One region of the Bacillus sp. FSL K6-3431 genome, then DNA from elsewhere that is predicted to be linked to it. Evidence: riboswitches for the same ligand, from Rfam matches in the RefSeq annotation. Region 1 holds a riboswitch; each other region holds the start of a gene.
The links. A riboswitch is a leader RNA that binds a small molecule or an ion and turns the genes downstream of it on or off. The one in region 1 is predicted to bind S-adenosylmethionine.
Positions count from the first base shown of each region.

Region 2: another riboswitch for S-adenosylmethionine. It lies ahead of MHB53_RS22815 (aliphatic sulfonate ABC transporter substrate-binding protein); the one in region 1 lies ahead of MHB53_RS11220 (YezD family protein).
Region 3: another riboswitch for S-adenosylmethionine. It lies ahead of metK (methionine adenosyltransferase); the one in region 1 lies ahead of MHB53_RS11220 (YezD family protein).
Region 4: another riboswitch for S-adenosylmethionine. It lies ahead of MHB53_RS04575 (sulfite exporter TauE/SafE family protein); the one in region 1 lies ahead of MHB53_RS11220 (YezD family protein).

Region 1 covers NZ_JBBOCT010000001.1:2,179,505-2,183,779, reverse strand. The annotation lists gene MHB53_RS11230 (Hsp70 family protein) at 1-335, shown strand, start outside; gene MHB53_RS11225 (J domain-containing protein) at 507-1,646, shown strand; SAM riboswitch class I at 1,789-1,898, shown strand; gene MHB53_RS11220 (YezD family protein) at 2,074-2,241, shown strand; gene MHB53_RS11215 (sensor domain-containing phosphodiesterase) at 2,507-4,275, shown strand, end outside.
Region 2 covers NZ_JBBOCT010000001.1:4,815,158-4,819,432, forward strand. The annotation lists gene MHB53_RS22805 (IS256 family transposase) at 1-434, shown strand, start outside; gene MHB53_RS22810 (trans-sulfuration enzyme family protein) at 923-2,071, shown strand; SAM riboswitch class I at 2,180-2,292, shown strand; gene MHB53_RS22815 (aliphatic sulfonate ABC transporter substrate-binding protein) at 2,499-3,479, shown strand; gene MHB53_RS22820 (ABC transporter permease) at 3,565-4,275, shown strand, end outside.
Region 3 covers NZ_JBBOCT010000001.1:1,847,462-1,851,736, forward strand. The annotation lists gene asnB (asparagine synthase (glutamine-hydrolyzing)) at 1-564, opposite strand, end outside; gene metK (methionine adenosyltransferase) at 979-2,181, opposite strand; SAM riboswitch class I at 2,356-2,478, opposite strand; gene MHB53_RS09455 (DUF2584 domain-containing protein) at 2,557-2,799, opposite strand; gene MHB53_RS09460 (alpha/beta hydrolase family protein) at 2,993-3,790, opposite strand; gene MHB53_RS09465 (ABC transporter substrate-binding protein) at 4,077-4,275, shown strand, end outside.
Region 4 covers NZ_JBBOCT010000001.1:900,237-904,511, reverse strand. The annotation lists gene MHB53_RS04585 (sensor histidine kinase) at 88-1,212, shown strand; gene MHB53_RS04580 (response regulator transcription factor) at 1,209-1,808, shown strand; SAM riboswitch class I at 2,035-2,135, shown strand; gene MHB53_RS04575 (sulfite exporter TauE/SafE family protein) at 2,545-3,306, shown strand; gene cysC (adenylyl-sulfate kinase) at 3,352-3,951, shown strand; gene MHB53_RS04565 (phosphoadenylyl-sulfate reductase) at 4,163-4,275, shown strand, end outside.

The DNA.
Region 1 (4,275 bases):
CCTTCAATTATGATATTAATGGTTTGATTCAAGTGGACGCAAAGATTTTAAGTACAGGTAAAAAGGTAACACAAGTAATTCAATACCAACCAGGGGTTATGTCTGATAAAGAAATCGATCAATCGTTTGCTCGTTTGGAAAATGAGCGTGTTGATTCGGAACTACTAGCTAGTGTACATGCGCTAACATTACAGGCAAAACGAAAGATGGAACATAATTCACCAGAAAAGAACGAAATAATCGGCGGATTACTTACTGCTTTAACTCATGCGATCGAAACGGGAAATATCGTTTTAATCAAAAAGCTTGAGCAGCAATTATCTTCACTTCTCTAGGTAAAGATAAGGTAGAGCATTTAATTTTTAATAGAAATCACATTTTATAGTTAAAGAATAGTGTTGAGCCAAAAATCAACTGTAATATAAAACACATAGCCAATGTTAGGATTATGCAAAAAGGACGCTTGTGCTTTTCTAAATTATATTTTATTGATAGGTGACGAAAGAATGATAACGGAAACTTTAACATATTACGAAATATTAGAAGTAGATTACGAGGCGACAGAAGAGGAAATAAAGCGAGCCTATCATCGTAAAATTAGAATGTATACGAATGAAAAGCACCCAGAAGAATTTAAGTTGATTCGAAAAGCATATGAAATATTAAGCAATGCTAACGAGAGGATTGCTTATGATCAGATGTTCCATCCGGAAAGTATATACGACAATGTGCTGGATCATATTCTTCAATTAATAGAACAAAGTGAGTACGAGGATGCACTTGATTTAGTAAAGCAAGAAATGGTTAATGGCGATCCAAGTATGGATTTATTGAGAGCAGATATTGTTTGTGAGTATATGCTCGGTAATATTGCATATGTATTGCGACAATTGAAAAGTATGCAACCAATGACAGAAGATGATTATATGTTTCGCTATTATTATACAATATATTCTCATCAACAAATCGAACAAAATAACGAAGCTGAAAAGGCAGGTAAGCAATTTATTTCCCACTTTCCAGAAAAAAGTGAGCCATATGAGCTATTAGTTCGGATATACAAGAAACAAAAAAAATATAAAGAGATAAAAACTCTCATTAACAAGCTAATGAGAAATAAAAAGGTTGAAAAAACAATTGACTTTATACCGACTTTTATTGATTTCTTAATGTTACCAGGTAATATGGTTAATATGTATATCACTGATTTTAATCGTGTGCGCAAAACAATCCTCTCGATACCTAAAAATGAAGAAGAACGTGAAAAGGAATTAAACATGATACTACATTTTGTCGATAATATTCAGCCAGGAGATAGCTTAGATGGAGTTGAATATTTAGTTGCAATTGCTGATAAGTTAAATGATAAAAAGGATCATGATTTAAATGCTCGTATTGTGGAATTAAAAAAATACGTTGCCCGTGAAAAGTCCGGGGCAGACTCAGATTCAGCTAATTCATGGTTGGATAAATCATCTATCATTGTAACGTTGATTGTCGGTTTGCTTCTTACTTTATTAACAGCAGCGCCTCTTTTAGGAATAATTGTCGCGATTTTATATTACCGACGTGGTAAGAAATTTCGGGCATTTATCGGCTACAGTATCGTTGCTCTTAGTTTGTTAAAAACTTTTGGCATTATTTAAATGCAGCGTATTAATTAATTTTAATATAGTGCTTTATATGTATGTTTAACCATTTTTAAAAATGGGATTGACGCAAAGTGAAAAGTAATTTACAATATTATACATAGCTTTATTTAAAAAATTCTAAATAACTGAATAGTAAAACTTATCGAGAGAGGCGGAGGGACTGACCCTGCGATGCCTCAGCAACCAGCAATTGTATATTGTATGGTGCTAATTTCAGAAGAATACTATGTATTCTAAAGATGAGTGTGCTTTAATTGGGCATGATGTCCGTTGAACCTCCACTCATATGTACTAGAGTTGGAGGTTTTTTGTTCGTTAGGAACGCATGAATTTTAATTAATTATATACCTATTTCTACACTCTTAATGTTGTGTAAGCACTATGGATCTGACATTTTATTTAAGAAATGGAGGGGATGGCAATGGCTACCCAAGATGAAAAAGTAATTGATTACATTAAATCGGAATTAAGCAGTATTGACTATGGTTCTATCGTTATTACCGTGCATGATGGTAAGGTTACACAAATTGAAAAAAATGAAAAAAAGCGATTTTCACAGGCAACTAAACTTGGCTCAGTAAAAAAGTAAAGACAAATTTGAAAAGTTGTAAGAATAAGTAACCGAGTTTAAATTAAGAAAACACATTAAATTAACTTTTAAGCCAGCTAGCGGTTTACTATTTAAGGATATTCCTGAATAGTAAATCGTGTTTTTTTTCGACAAAATGCACGGTGTTTTCGACATCGTTCGAATATTATTTTAATATCTTACTGGAAATATTTTTTGTTGAGTCGATATAATAATCGATAATGATTTGTCGGAATTTAACATTTTCTAAGAAGGGGGCAACAGCATGGATGAGCAGCAAGCTCCCTGTGTATTGCTATACCACATGAAAAACCATACATATACTTCGATTAGTGATCGTTGCAATGTATTGAACAATAATAGCGAAAAAATTTTGCAGCGCATTAAGAGGCAAGAAGACGTCACAGAGGAACTGTTTTATATGGATATGAACAGTCGACGTTATGAAGTTATTTCTGTGCCATTTGAGGAAGAATCGCTACTTCTGTATATGTCACCATGTGATCAAAGACGATTATATTTATCATTAGAGCATGAGAAGATGCTACGCATGCAACAACATCGTTTGTTTGAATTGGCAAAGTCAAAGCTAATGTCGAAAGAGGCTATTGAATCGTTAATACAAGAAATTTGTCAAACGATTACAACGGTCCTTGATGCGGACCGTGTAAGTATATGGTTATTTAATGAAGACAAGACAAGTTTGCAATGTCAATATTCATTCAATCGCAATATCGATGAATGTTTTTCTGATTGGGTATATGAACAAAAGGATGCGCCATTATATTTCGAACAAATACTAAATGGAAGATCTTTTGCTGTAGAAGATATTTCAGAGGATGCAGTACTTGGGTATAAGTTCAAATATTTTCAAGAAGTAACGGAAACACAATCAATATTGGAAGTACCACTTGTTTTAAGTACTGGTATTTTAGGGATACTTTGCTGTGAATCCTTCTCGCAAAGGATATGGACTGAATTAAACCAAGAGACTGTTAGGACGCTGGTTGATATGATAAGCTTCCTATTTGAACGTAAACAGCGAATTGAAACGGAAAATGAAATGAAACAACTTGCATATGTAGATCAGTTAACAGGGCTATCCAACCAGTATGCATTTTTTGAATTAGTAAATAAAAAAATGCAAAAGATAAAGGTGAAAGAAAAAGGTTTAATGGTTTACTTAAAGCTTGATCAATTTAGCAATATCCAAGATGTTCTCGGCCATGCCGGGGGGGATGAAGTGATCATTCATACAGCTAACAGTATTCAAGAAATATTCGGTGATAATGGGATATTAGGACGTATCGGTTTTGATCATTTCGCCATTTTCCTTCCAGCGGGACGTGATACGAATGTAGCAATGGATTCTATTGAACAAGTGATGAATCAATTATTACAACCCATGTATATTTTGGGACAGGAAGTGTATATGACACATAGCTATGGTGTGAGTATTTATCCTGATCATGGCGATGATGCAAAGAAATGTTTACAAACCGCACAAATTGCTTTAAACATGGGAAGAAAGAAAAATATCCGTAACGTGAAAGCGCGGTTTACAAGTAATATGTTTAGTGTGATGGCCAATGATTTAATCATTGAAATGAATATGCGCAGAGCATTAGATTTAAATGAATTTGAATTATACTATCAACCACAAATCGACTGTCTATCAGGAAAAATCATCGGCTTTGAGTCATTGATACGCTGGAACCACCCAGAGCGTGGCCTAGTCACCCCAATGGAGTTCATCAATTTGGCTGAATCCACGGGACTTATTATACCGATTGGTGAATGGGTCATTGAGCAATCATTTGAACAATTGGAGAAATGGAATGTAAGCGAGACTGATGAATTTACCTTATCGGTGAATATTTCGCCACGTCACTTTTTACATGTAAGTCTATATGACTATTTAAAGCGGAGTCTAGAAAAGTACAATGTGAATCCTGCAAATCTTAATATTGAAATTACTGAAAACGTAGCGATGGAGGACTTCACTTTAGTTCAAGCTCGGATGAAGCAACTTCA
Region 2 (4,275 bases), 2.6 Mb from region 1:
AGCGGGAATTCATAGGCACTTCTTGGCAACGTTGCACTGTCCATTTTAAACGGAATATCATTGAACGATTGCCAAAAAAAGAATCAAAACAAATAATCGCTGACATGAGGCGCATCTTTAATAGTATTTCAGTAGAAGAAGCTCGCCAATATAAAGAGCAATTTGTCGATAAATATGAAGAAGAAGCAAAGGTCCAGAAAGCAATTGAAATTTTAGAGGATGGCTTCGAAGATGCCATTCAATTTCTCAACCAGCCTTCTCGTTATCATCGTTATCTAGCGAGCACAAATTCACTTGAAAGGCTTAATCAGGAGGTTCGCAGGAGAGAAAGAGTCATACGTATCTTCCCGAATAATCAATCTGCATTTCGACTTATCGGTGCAATACTAATGGATTATGAAAACAGAGAACGAAGCGGAAAAAAGAGTTTATAAAATGACAATTTCATCAAGTGAAAAGGGGGTACCCCCTTTTCACTTGATGAAATAAAATAGCCAACTATAACTAAATATCATAAAGAAAACATTGTAAACTAAATTACACAATTGTCTGGACTTGACTAGTAAATCACGTGAGTGGCTCATAAAATAGCCGAGTGGCCAGTAAATCACGTGAGTGGCTCATAAAATAGCTGAGTGGCCAGTAATAGTCGATATTAACTAGTTATAGTTGTGCGAGTATGCTAGTAATTGTACTCGAACTATCAGTAAATTGCCCTACCGACGGTCAGTAAGATTGGATCACGCTAGGCAGTAATAGATTCATTCCGAATATATTTGCCTTAAGGGCTACATGAATCAGTATTATTAATCACAACCCAAAAGTTCTTGGAGTCTCTTTTTTTGACAACTCTTATAATTGTGAGTATAATCACAATTATTGAATTTCACATTTGCTACAAACATAGGAGTGACCCAATATAATGAGCGACGTTTCATTTGACACTATGGCAGTGCATCAATCACAAAAACAAAATAAAAACTTTACAGCGAAGGTTTCGCCTATTTATCAAACATCGTCATTTGCTTTCCAAAACCTCGACGAATTGGAAAGTTATTTTGAAGGAGAGACGCCATACTTGTATTCGAGATATGGAAATCCGAATACGGATGAACTCGGAGCAGCAGTAGCAACATTAGAAGGAGCAGAATCTGGTGTTGCTGCATCATCAGGTATGTCTGCGATTCTGGCTGGATTACTTGCGGTCGTTAAACACGGGGATCATATTATCGCATGTGAGGATTTGTACGGGGGTACGTATCATCTATTGTCCGAGGAATTAAAAAACTTTGGTGTAGACGTTACATTTGTCTCATTTTCTAATGAAGCTGAGGTATTGTCAGCGATCCGCCCTAATACTAAGTTACTTTATACGGAAAGTATTACAAATCCATTTTTAAGAGTAGAAAATATTACTACACTTGTAAAAATTGCTAAAGAATATCAATTGTGTTCGATGGTTGATAATACGTTTGCAACCCCATACTTGCTTCAGCCTTATAAAGCTGGAGTAGATCTCGTTGTTCATAGTGCAACAAAATATCTCGGTGGACATAGTGATGTGTCGGCTGGCGTGATTGTTGGAACAGAAGAACTTGTGAAAAAGGCGCGACAAAAAATTGTCAACTTAGGTGGAAATTTAAGTCCATTTGAAGCTTGGCTTACATGCAGAGGAGTAAAGACACTCGCTTTGCGTATGGAAAAACAATCAGCTAATGCACAATCTGTGGCAGACTTTCTTGAAAATAATGAAAATGTTAAAAAGGTATTTTATCCAAAAGCGGTTTCTAAATATGGAAACGGAGCTGTAGTAACTGTTGAATTGGCTAAACAATGTGATATTCGCTTGTTTTTCTCTACACTTGGCTGGATTAAAATTGTGCCTTCTTTAGGTGGAGTTGAGACAACTGTTTCTTATCCATTTGGTACTTCACATCGAAACTTACCTCGCGAGTCCCAAGAGAAGCTTGGAATAAATAAAAGTGTCGTTCGTATCTCAATTGGTATCGAAAATGAGCAAGATATTATTATTCAACTACAGCAGGCTATTGCTAAAGCAGTGAACAATTGAAATTGGATATATTGCATTAATTTTCTAAAAATCATTTGACAGCAACAAAACAATCGTTTATACTGCAATACATGGTCAACGAATAAGTATTTGACAATTAAATGTAATCTCTTATCGAGAGTGGCGGAGGGAATAGGCCCTGTGAAGCCCGGCAACCTGCAAACATTATTATGTTTGAGAAGGTGCTACATCCTACAGATCATTGATCTGGAAGATAAGAGGAGGAATCGTATATAACGCCCTCTTCTTAGGAAGGGGGCTTTTTTATGTTTATTTTAAAAAGGTACAAATGCTATATAAAAGGAAAAATGCAAATAGAAGGAACCACTAAACGCCATTTCCGGTGGCAAAGAGGTTCTTATCTATCATGTATAAAGTTAAACCAAGTAATATTATGTGATTAATTATATAAGTGGGGGGATTTCAAATGAAATCATGGACTATTAAAACATTATTAATCTTTACATTAGCGGTTGCGTTAGCAGCTTGCTCTGCAAATGCAAGTGAAGAGCCGGGTAAACCGAAAAAAATAATTCTAGATTATGCACATTATTCGCCAACAAGTCTTGTTTTAAAAGAAAAAGGCTTTGCTGAAAAGTTGTTCGAAGAGGAAGGGATTGAAGTCGAGTTTGTTTTAAGTCATGGAAGTAATAAAGCCCTTGAGTTCTTAAATTCCAAAAGTGTTGATTTTGGATCATCTGCTGGAGCAGCAGCACTAATGGCGAAAGCGAAAGGTTCTCCAATTGAATCTGTATATATTTATTCTAAACCTGAATGGACAGCGCTTGTTTCTACTGACAAAACAATTACAGCAGTTGAAGATTTAAAAGGGAAAAAAGTAGCGGCAACATTAGGAACAGATCCTTATATATTTTTATTAAGAGCGCTAGAAGATAGTGGTCTATCTGCAAAAGATGTGGAAATCGTCAATTTACAGCATGGAGATGGTGCAGCAGCACTTCTTGCAGGTGAGGTTGATGCCTGGGCAGGACTAGATCCACATATGGCTCGTGTAGAAAAGGAAGTCGGAGCTAATCTCTTCTTCAGAAATCCGGATTTTAACACATATGGCGTATTGAACGTTCGTGAAGATTTTGCGAAAAAGTATCCTGATTATGTGAAAAAAGTAATTGAAGTATATGAACAAGCGCGCTTATGGGCGATTGATAATCCAGAAGAAACGGCAGAAATTTTAGCAAAAGAAGCACAAATTGATTTAGATGTAGCAAAAATTCAGCTTGAGCGTAATGATTTTTCTACTTCGGCACCGGGAGATGATCAAAGGGATGTGATTCAAGCAGCTGGTGATGTGCTCAAATCGGAAGGTATCATTGAATCTAAAACAAATATTGAAAAAGTCGTAGATGACTTAATTAACTCAAGCTATTTCGATGCTGATAGAGAATAAATTTGTTTATAATTGATAGTTGATTTTAGGACATATGTCTTGCTCCAGCGCTTACGCATTTAATTTCAATAAGTAAAGGGCGGTAATGAAGATGAGTGAAAGAAGCGAAACAATTGGAGTTGCAGTGGGAAAGCCGAAGACGCGCTTGACTGAAAATTCTCTATGGAAAAATAATGAGAAATGGTTATTAGGAAGTATTATTCCTTTCGTTCTATTAATTTTTTGGGAGGCAGCAGCGAGAGTTGGACTAATTGAAGCTCATCTGTTACCAGCACCAACTAGGATCGTGCAAGAAATTTTCGAAATGGGCGCAGCAGGTACACTCTTCGGTCATGTTGGAACAACGGTGTTTAGAGTTGCGGCAGGTTTCTTACTCGGAACGATAGCTGCGGTCTTGTTTGGGTCAGCAGTAGGATATTTTACTGTATTGGAAAAACTAATGGATCCGCTTATACAGGCATTTCGGTCGATTCCATCACTTGCGTGGGTGCCCCTGTTTATCCTCTGGATGGGAATTGGTGAATCTTCAAAAGTGGTATTAATCGCTGTCGGTGTTTTTTTTCCAGTCTATTTGAATATTGTTTCTGGGATTCAAGGAGTAGATCGAAAACTAATTGAAGTTGGGAAAATTTATGGATTCACTTCAACTGAAACGTTGAGAAAAATTATTCTTCCAGCTTCCTTACCATCATTCCTAGTTGGCTTACGGAGTGGCATGGGGCTTGGCTGGATGTTCGTTGTTGCTGCAGAAATTATGGGCGCAAGTCAAGGACTTGGTTACTTACTCGTCGTAGGA
Region 3 (4,275 bases), 330 kb from region 1:
TTGATATGTCATATAGTGCTGTAAGGCATCATAATTAATATCTTGTTCTTCCGTCGCGAGTAAAATGCTTTTCTTTTCAGATGCAAATAATGTTCGTCCCGCTTCTTCTTTATAAAAGAACGGCTTAATTCCAAATTGATCACGCGCGCCAAAAAGCTCTTGTTTTTCTTTATCCCAGATCATAAAAGCAAACATGCCACGCAATTTATCAACTACTTTTTCTTTTACTTGACTGTATAAAGCAATGATTACTTCCGTGTCTGATGCTGTTTGAAATGCCGTTCCGGATTTCACAAGTTCTTCACGGAGTTCAACAAAGTTGTAAATCTCGCCATTAAATATGATCCAATATCTCTCATTTTCAAAAGCTAAAGGCTGTTGACCACTTTCAATATCAATAATACTTAAGCGTCGAAAACCGAACTGAATATGTTCATCTTCAAAATACCCTTCATCATCTGGACCTCTGTGGGTAATTAAATCATTCATTTGTTTAAATAATTCTTGATCAGGAGCTTTAATTTCCAAAGCTTGATCATGGATACAACCAATAAAACCGCACATATACATGCCACCTACTCTATTTAAATTCAAGTGTGAGTTCAAAAAGGAGGATAAAAAGGGCCGAGAAGTTCTAGGAAGTGTAGCCTTCGAGCATCACAACACTTGCACAGGATGTGCTGACTTCTGTGTTGCTCACAGGACGTGAGCGATCTTAACAGAAGTTCCTTTCCCATAAGTGAGGAGCGAAGAAGCTGACAACGAAATTCGATAGCAATTTTTACCGGACTTTTTGAACATCCTATTCAAGCGCAATGTTTAGATAATCAATGCGTCGCATACTTGTTAATACTAACACTTTTCACTTCATTTAGCAGTATTAATTGTGAATATGCTGTGGAAAAAAGTTTTCTAAAAATTTCAATAGTGACAAAAAAAACAGAGCTGCATTTTCACGCAGCTCTATTATAAATGGAATTATTTATTTTGAGCCGATACTTTGATTGCTTCTGCTTTGTCTGTTTTTTCCCAAGGTAAATCTATATCAGTACGACCGAAATGTCCATAGGCAGCTGTTTGCTTATAAATTGGTCGACGAAGGTCTAGCATCCGGATAATCCCTACTGGACGAAGATCAAAGTTTTCCCTAATGGCCTGAACAAACACATCTTCCGATACTTTTCCTGTTCCAAATGTATCAACAGAAATGGATACTGGTTGCGCCACACCGATTGCATATGCAAGTTGTACTTCACATTTATCAGCAAGGCCAGATGCAACAATATTTTTAGCTACATAACGCGCTGCATATGCTGCTGATCTATCCACTTTTGTTGGATCTTTTCCAGAAAAAGCTCCCCCACCATGGCGAGCGTAGCCCCCATAAGTATCAACGATAATTTTCCGCCCAGTCAAGCCTGCGTCTCCCTGCGGCCCACCAATGACAAAACGACCTGTTGGATTAATAAAATATTTCGTTTCGTCATCAAGTAATTCAGCAGGAACAACAGGCGTAATTACATGATCTTTTATATCTTGCTGAATTTGCTCCAAGCTAATATCAGGATGATGCTGAGTCGATAATACAATCGTATCAACTCTAACTGGCTTATCATTTTTATCATACTCAACAGTTACTTGCGTTTTTCCATCTGGACGTAAATATGATAGTATACTTTCTTTTCTAACTTGAGCCAATCTGAATGCAAGTTTATGTGCAAGCGAAATTGGTAAAGGCATTAATTCTTCCGTTTCATTACAAGCATAACCAAACATTAGCCCTTGGTCACCAGCACCAATCTCCTCTATTTCTTCTTCGGACATCGCTCTTTCACGCGCTTCAAGTGCTGTGTTTACTCCTGCTGCAATATCTGGAGATTGTTCATCAATTGATGTAAGTACAGCACAAGTTTCTGCATCAAATCCATATTTTGCACGATCATAGCCAATTTCCTTAATCGTATCGCGGACAATTTTAGGTATATCGACATACGTACTTGTTGTAATTTCTCCTGCTACAAGGACTAAGCCAGTTGTAACAGATGTTTCACAGGCAACGCGAGCATTCGCGTCCTTTGCCAATATCGAATCTAATATAGAATCAGAGATTTGGTCACAAATCTTATCCGGGTGCCCCTCTGTTACAGATTCTGACGTAAATAAACGGCGATTATGTGTCATCGGTCATCCTCCTATACACTAATATCTTTCCTATTTTAATAATACTCATTTCCTAAAATGATGTTATTCATTCAGGCAATAAATAAAAGGCAACGGTGTCTATTTATAAAAAAATAAAAACCTTTCCTATTAAATCTGTGAGGAAAGGTTTTATTACATGTGCCGAGCCTTTCACTCTTATCGTTCAAGGCTTTCGCCTTGCAACAGGTTAGCACCTTTCTTACTGGAATTGCTTCCTTTTGTAAGTAGGTTGCTGGGTTTCACAGGGCCTGCCCCTCCACCATCTCAGGATAAGAGTATCCATTCATTACAAAATCATAGCGTACTTAGTTATGGCATGTCAACAAATAAAACTTTTATTATACCGGCTTTACATTAATTAACGGAATGCAATGATACAAGTTGATATGTTATCAACGTATTCTCATTTTCCCATTCTATTTTCTGAATAATTGCTGTTGCACGATTTTCACTTTTTAACGAATACCGCACTTCCATTGGAATATCAATTGGATACAGTCTATAACCTGACTTTTCAAGCGTAAAGAGGTTTTCTTCTTGCCTTTTCTCCTTACCTTTCGTAACGATCAGTGTGTTTAACTCTAACGGCATGCCCATTGAATTCCCTCCTTAATTTTGGCCCACACGACGTGGATCACAACGGCGTTGCCACACCACGTGGCGCCCTTAGCTGTTGTTCCTTTATTGTGTCTTAGCTAACGACCCGATGTACACGATGCCACCGGCACCACACAGTACGTGGCAATCATAGGGCGGCCAGCACTATTACCTAAGTGCCTATTGTTCCTAATTATACATGACTTTCCTGTTGTTTCATCCATGTGCATAAATCGGTTACGATTTTCCGATTAATTACTGGTGGAAAATAATGTGTATAGGTATCAAAGTACCATGTATTTACCTTTTTTTCGAGCGACTGTAATCTTTTTTCGAGTCGCCAAGCATGTTCTATGGATACATTATCGTCTAACTCTCCATGAATGATAAGGACTGGAGCTTGCATTTTTTCTAGTTCATATAGAGGTGTCCTGTACTCAAATGCTTGAGCTGCAGTTTGAGGAGAACCTCCTATCACCCGCTTCATCATTCTCCTCATATCTTTACGCTCCATATATGTAAGTGCTACATCAGATACCCCGCCCCATGTAACAATCGATGCTGCATCGTTATGTTTTAATCCGGTAAATAAAGCCATCACACCACCGCGGGAAAAGCCAAATATATGAATACGATTTTCCTTTACAGCTGGATGGCTTTTTAATATTTCGTAGCCTGTGAATGCATCCTCACGATCTGCCCCTGCAAAGTCTTCATTTCCTTCTCCACCACGATTCCCACGATAATAAGGTGCAAACACAACAAATCCCTCTGAAGCAAATTGAGCAATCCTCGCTGGCCTAACCATCCCTATACTTTTAATCCCCCCTCTTAAATATAAAAATCCTTCGTATAAGCCCTGTTTCTTTGGCTTAGCTAATAGTCCTTTTACCTTAAGCCCTGAAGAAAAATATGTCACGATCCATAAATGAATCGTTGGATTCGGTGAAGGAAACGCTTGTACATCTAAGATTAATTTTTTGTTTTTCACGAAGCTCCCACCTCCATTATTGGATATTTGTTTTTATTTTATCTAGCTTCACCACTTATCGATTAGTATACTTCCCGCGTCTCATTTCAATAAGTCGAGAACGAAGGCCCACTTGACGTGGGTTACTTCGGCGTTGCCACCGGATGTGGTATTAATAGCCGATGATCCTCGCAAGGCGCTTACGCTTTTCTTTTGAGGTTATCACATATTGCTGCGCCTATCATACGATATGTTAGCCTTTAATTATCTTTTGCCATCCATGGCACACATAAGGAGGAAACCCAATATGAAGAAATGGTTCAAAACTAGCATCTTTTTACTTATTGCTGCTTGTACTGTACTCGCTATTACTGCCTGTTCAGCAAAAACTAGCTTACAAAAGGTGAGAGTCGCAGAAGTAACTCGTTCTATATTCTATGCTCCCCAATATGTTGCAGTTGAAAAAGGTTTTTTTAAAGATGAAGGCCTTAATGTCGAAATAAAAA
Region 4 (4,275 bases), 1.3 Mb from region 1:
ACGAACAAACTATCCCTGCCTGATAGAAGTGATAGCATTATGTTATAATGGAAAAAAAAGCTAAGTTTTTCAAAGAAGAGGTAGTTTATGAAAAAAAGAATGATTAAATCTTTAAAAGGTTCAGGTATATCTCCTTATATATGGACGGTTTTCAGTATTTTGCCATTTTATTTTATCTTTCAATCTTCAAAAACAATTGAGATCATCATTGGATTAATACTGACCATTTTATTTTTTATCGCCTATCGTTTTGCGTTCATCTCAACGAAATGGCCCGTCTATTTGTGGACGAGTATTTTAATTGCTATTTCAATTACGATGACGATCATTTTTCAATATGTCTATTTCGCTTTTTATATTGCTTATTACAATGGAAATATTAAAAATCGAATTGCATTTTTAACACTTTATATCATCCATCTTGTGTTCACGACTGTTTCTATTAATTATAATATTGTCATCCAAAATCCATTATTTTTAAGCCAATTACCTTTTATTATTATTATTTGGATTAGTGTAATTTTACTACCATTTAACCTTTATAATCGAAAAAAACAAGATAAACTAGAAGAACAACTAGAAGATGCTAATACAAAAATATCTGAACTTGTAAAACAGGAAGAGCGACAACGAATTGCTCGCGACTTACATGATACACTCGGTCAAAAACTCTCGCTTATCGGTTTAAAAAGCGACTTGGCTAGGAAATTAATCTATAAGGATCCAGAACAAGCGCGGTCAGAAATAAAAGATGTCCAGCAAACGGCCAGAACAGCACTAAATGAAGTAAGAACAATGGTTTCACAAATGCGTGGGATACGATTAAAGGAAGAAATCATTCGTGTAAAACAAATACTTAAAGCAGCTGGAATTAATTTCAGTGGGGATCACCATGTAAACCTATCCAATGTTTCTTTATTTCTTGAAAATATTTTAAGTATGTGTATGAAAGAAGCAGTCACAAATGTTGTAAAACATAGTAAAGCAACTTCCTGCCATATTACGATTAAACAATCAACCAATGATATATGCATTACCGTTCATGATAATGGGGGCGGAATGATCGCTAATACGGACCTTTCCGATAAGCATGGCTTAAAAGGAATAAGAGAACGATTGGAATTTATTAATGGAAACTTAGATATTATATCAGAAGATGGTACAACAATTATTATGAAAGTTCCTAGTGTAGTTAAGGAGGATGCGCATTGATTCGAATCGTTATTGCGGAAGACCAGCAAATGATGTTAGGTGCTCTTGGATCATTGCTCAACTTGGAAGATGACATAGAAGTTGTCGGAAAGGCATGCAATGGAGTAGAAGCAATTGCACTCGTGAAAAAACATAATCCGGATATTTGTATTATGGATATTGAAATGCCAAAAAAGAGTGGGCTGGAAGCAGCAGAAGAGTTAAAAAATACGGGCTGTAAGGTTATCGTGCTAACTACATTTGCACGATCGGGTTATTTTCAGCGAGCGATCAAAGCTGGTGTAAGGGGCTATTTACTCAAGGACAGTCCTAGTGATGAATTAGCTAATACAATCCGCAACGTTATGGCGGGAAAGCGTGAATATGCACCAGAATTAATGGATGACCTCTATAGTGAAGAAAATCCACTTACTGAACGTGAGAAGGCTGTTTTAGAACTCGTGGCAGAAGGAAGAAACACAAATGAGATTGCGAAAGAGTTAAGTATTAAATCTGGAACAGTACGAAATTATATTTCACAAATATTAGATAAGCTAGAGGTGACGAACAGAATTGAAGCGATCACCCAATCAAGGAAAAAAGGCTGGTTTAAATAAGCTTGAAAGTCGATATACTGACTTTCGAGCTTGTTTTTCTTGAAAAACGCTTTATAAAAATTGATTCTATACAGACAAAGACTATTCATTTTTAAGGTTTTACTGAAAAATGATAGCTAGCAGAAGTATAAAACCGATAAAACAGATGGGATTAAAAATAAATTCAGAAAAATCATTGACTTTGGAATTTTAATCATGTAATATGAATCTCAACTTAATAAATCAGATCTTATCCAGAGAGGTTGAGGGAGTGGCCCAATGAATCCTCGGCAACAGACTGCATAGTACTGTGCCAATTCCAATAAGCGAAAGCTTAATAGATAAGAAGAGAAAAAATGTTTAAAACCCTCTTCTTAATCATGTAGAAGTGGGTTTTATTGGGTCATAAACATAATCTTGACTGTAGATGTGAGCTGTTAAAAGAATGTCATATAATTTAAGAAAGTAGTAATACATGCCAATTAGTCAACTAAAGGCATCTTTCTAATCGACCAAAGTGTCGATTAAAAAGATGCCTTTTTTGTATAAATGTAAAAGGAGAGGGGTTTTGATCATTATGAGGTGTACATTCTATTTTTCTGCTAATAATTTACCTATAAATGATAGGGTTCAATGATATCGTTTAGGATGATTCTTACCTTGACCAGTGACTAGGCAAGCTATAGGAAACCAATCGGAATCATCGCTTTTTCACCAACTGATCTATCTATAATGGTTTTTCTGGGGAGTGCGTTTAATGAGTATTGGTATTATCGCGATGGGACTTTTTATTGGATTTATGGTTGGATTAACAGGTGTTGGAGGAGCTGCTTTGTTAACACCTATATTAATCTTATTTGGTATAAGTCCCTCAATAGCTGTAGGAACAGATCTTGCATACAATTCTATTACGAAATTATTCGGTTCTTTTCAGCATTGGAGACAAAAGACCATTAATTTTAAGTTAGTTAAGTATCTCGCCATCGGAAGTATTCCAAGTGCTATATGTGCAGTCGGAATCCTCCATCTATTTGATTCCTTTTTTCATAATCAAGAATTAATAATAAAACATGCGCTAGGTTATACATTGATTTTAGTTGCAGTAACAACACTTATTAAAACTTTTCGAAAAAATAAATTTGAATCAAAACTTCAAATGAAATCCTTGGATGAAAAACGGACGTTAACGATAGTAGTTGGAGTAGTTTTAGGTTTTATTGTCGGTTTGACCTCGATTGGGTCAGGTTCTATGTTCGCCTTGGCTATGCTTTACCTTTATCGGATGAGGCCCTCGGAATTAGTCGGAACCGATATTGCTCATGCTTTTTTATTAGTTACAGCTGCTGGATTCATGCACGCTGGCTTTGGTAATGTCGATTACTTACTAATGATAAACCTGTTGATGGGGTCTATACCGGGTGTACTAATTGGAAGTACCTTATCGTCCAAATTTCCAGCGAAGCCATTGCGAACCATTATGGCTATAATGATATTAATTAGTGGCTTTAAACTAATTTAGTTATTTTTTCTTATATACTATAGGAGTTTTTAGGAGGAAGGAACGATGACAATTTCAACAAATATTGTGTGGCATGAATCGGAGGTTTCGAAGTCAGATAGACAGGAATTAAAGCAGCATAAAAGTGCCGTTCTTTGGTTCACCGGACTTTCAGGATCAGGTAAATCGACCATTTCCACAGCATTAGAGAAAGAATTATATATACAAGGAATTCACACATATCGACTTGACGGTGATAATGTCCGACATGGTTTAAATAGGAATTTAGGATTTAGTCCAGAAGACAGGACAGAGAATATCCGGAGAATTGGTGAAGTTTCAAAACTAATGGTTGATGCCGGATTATTTACATTAACTGCATTCATATCGCCATATCGTGAAGATCGAACTTTAGTGCGCGAGCTTGTAAATGCAGATGAATTTATCGAAATATATGTAAAAGCAAGTTTAGAAACATGTGAAACCCGTGATCCTAAAGGATTATATAAAAAAGCTAGATCTGGTGAAATAAAAGGTTTTACTGGTATTGATGCACCGTATGAAGAGCCATTTGATCCTGAAATTACACTTGATACAAATGTTCTCACAATTGATGAATCGATTGAAATAATCATCGCGTTTTTGAAGCAAAAAAGATATTTATAATAGCAAAATCCTATCCAATTTGAAAAATAGGAAAATTATTCCCCAAAACATAGTTGACGCATAGGAATAATTATATTAATATTCGATAATATAGAATAAATAAATGAGAGTGACATTCGCTGACTATAAAAAATAGAGGCGACTTTAATCTATTGTTTGATTAAGGTCGTCTTTCTATATAAGGATTCGTTAGGAGGAAGGAGAAGCTAAGTTGACAAAAATAACGTACGAATCATGGGCCGAAGATAAAACTGATTTTGTTATTGATGATGAGTATAAAGGTGCGTTGAACGTTTTGACGTGGGCTTATGCTGAATACAATGA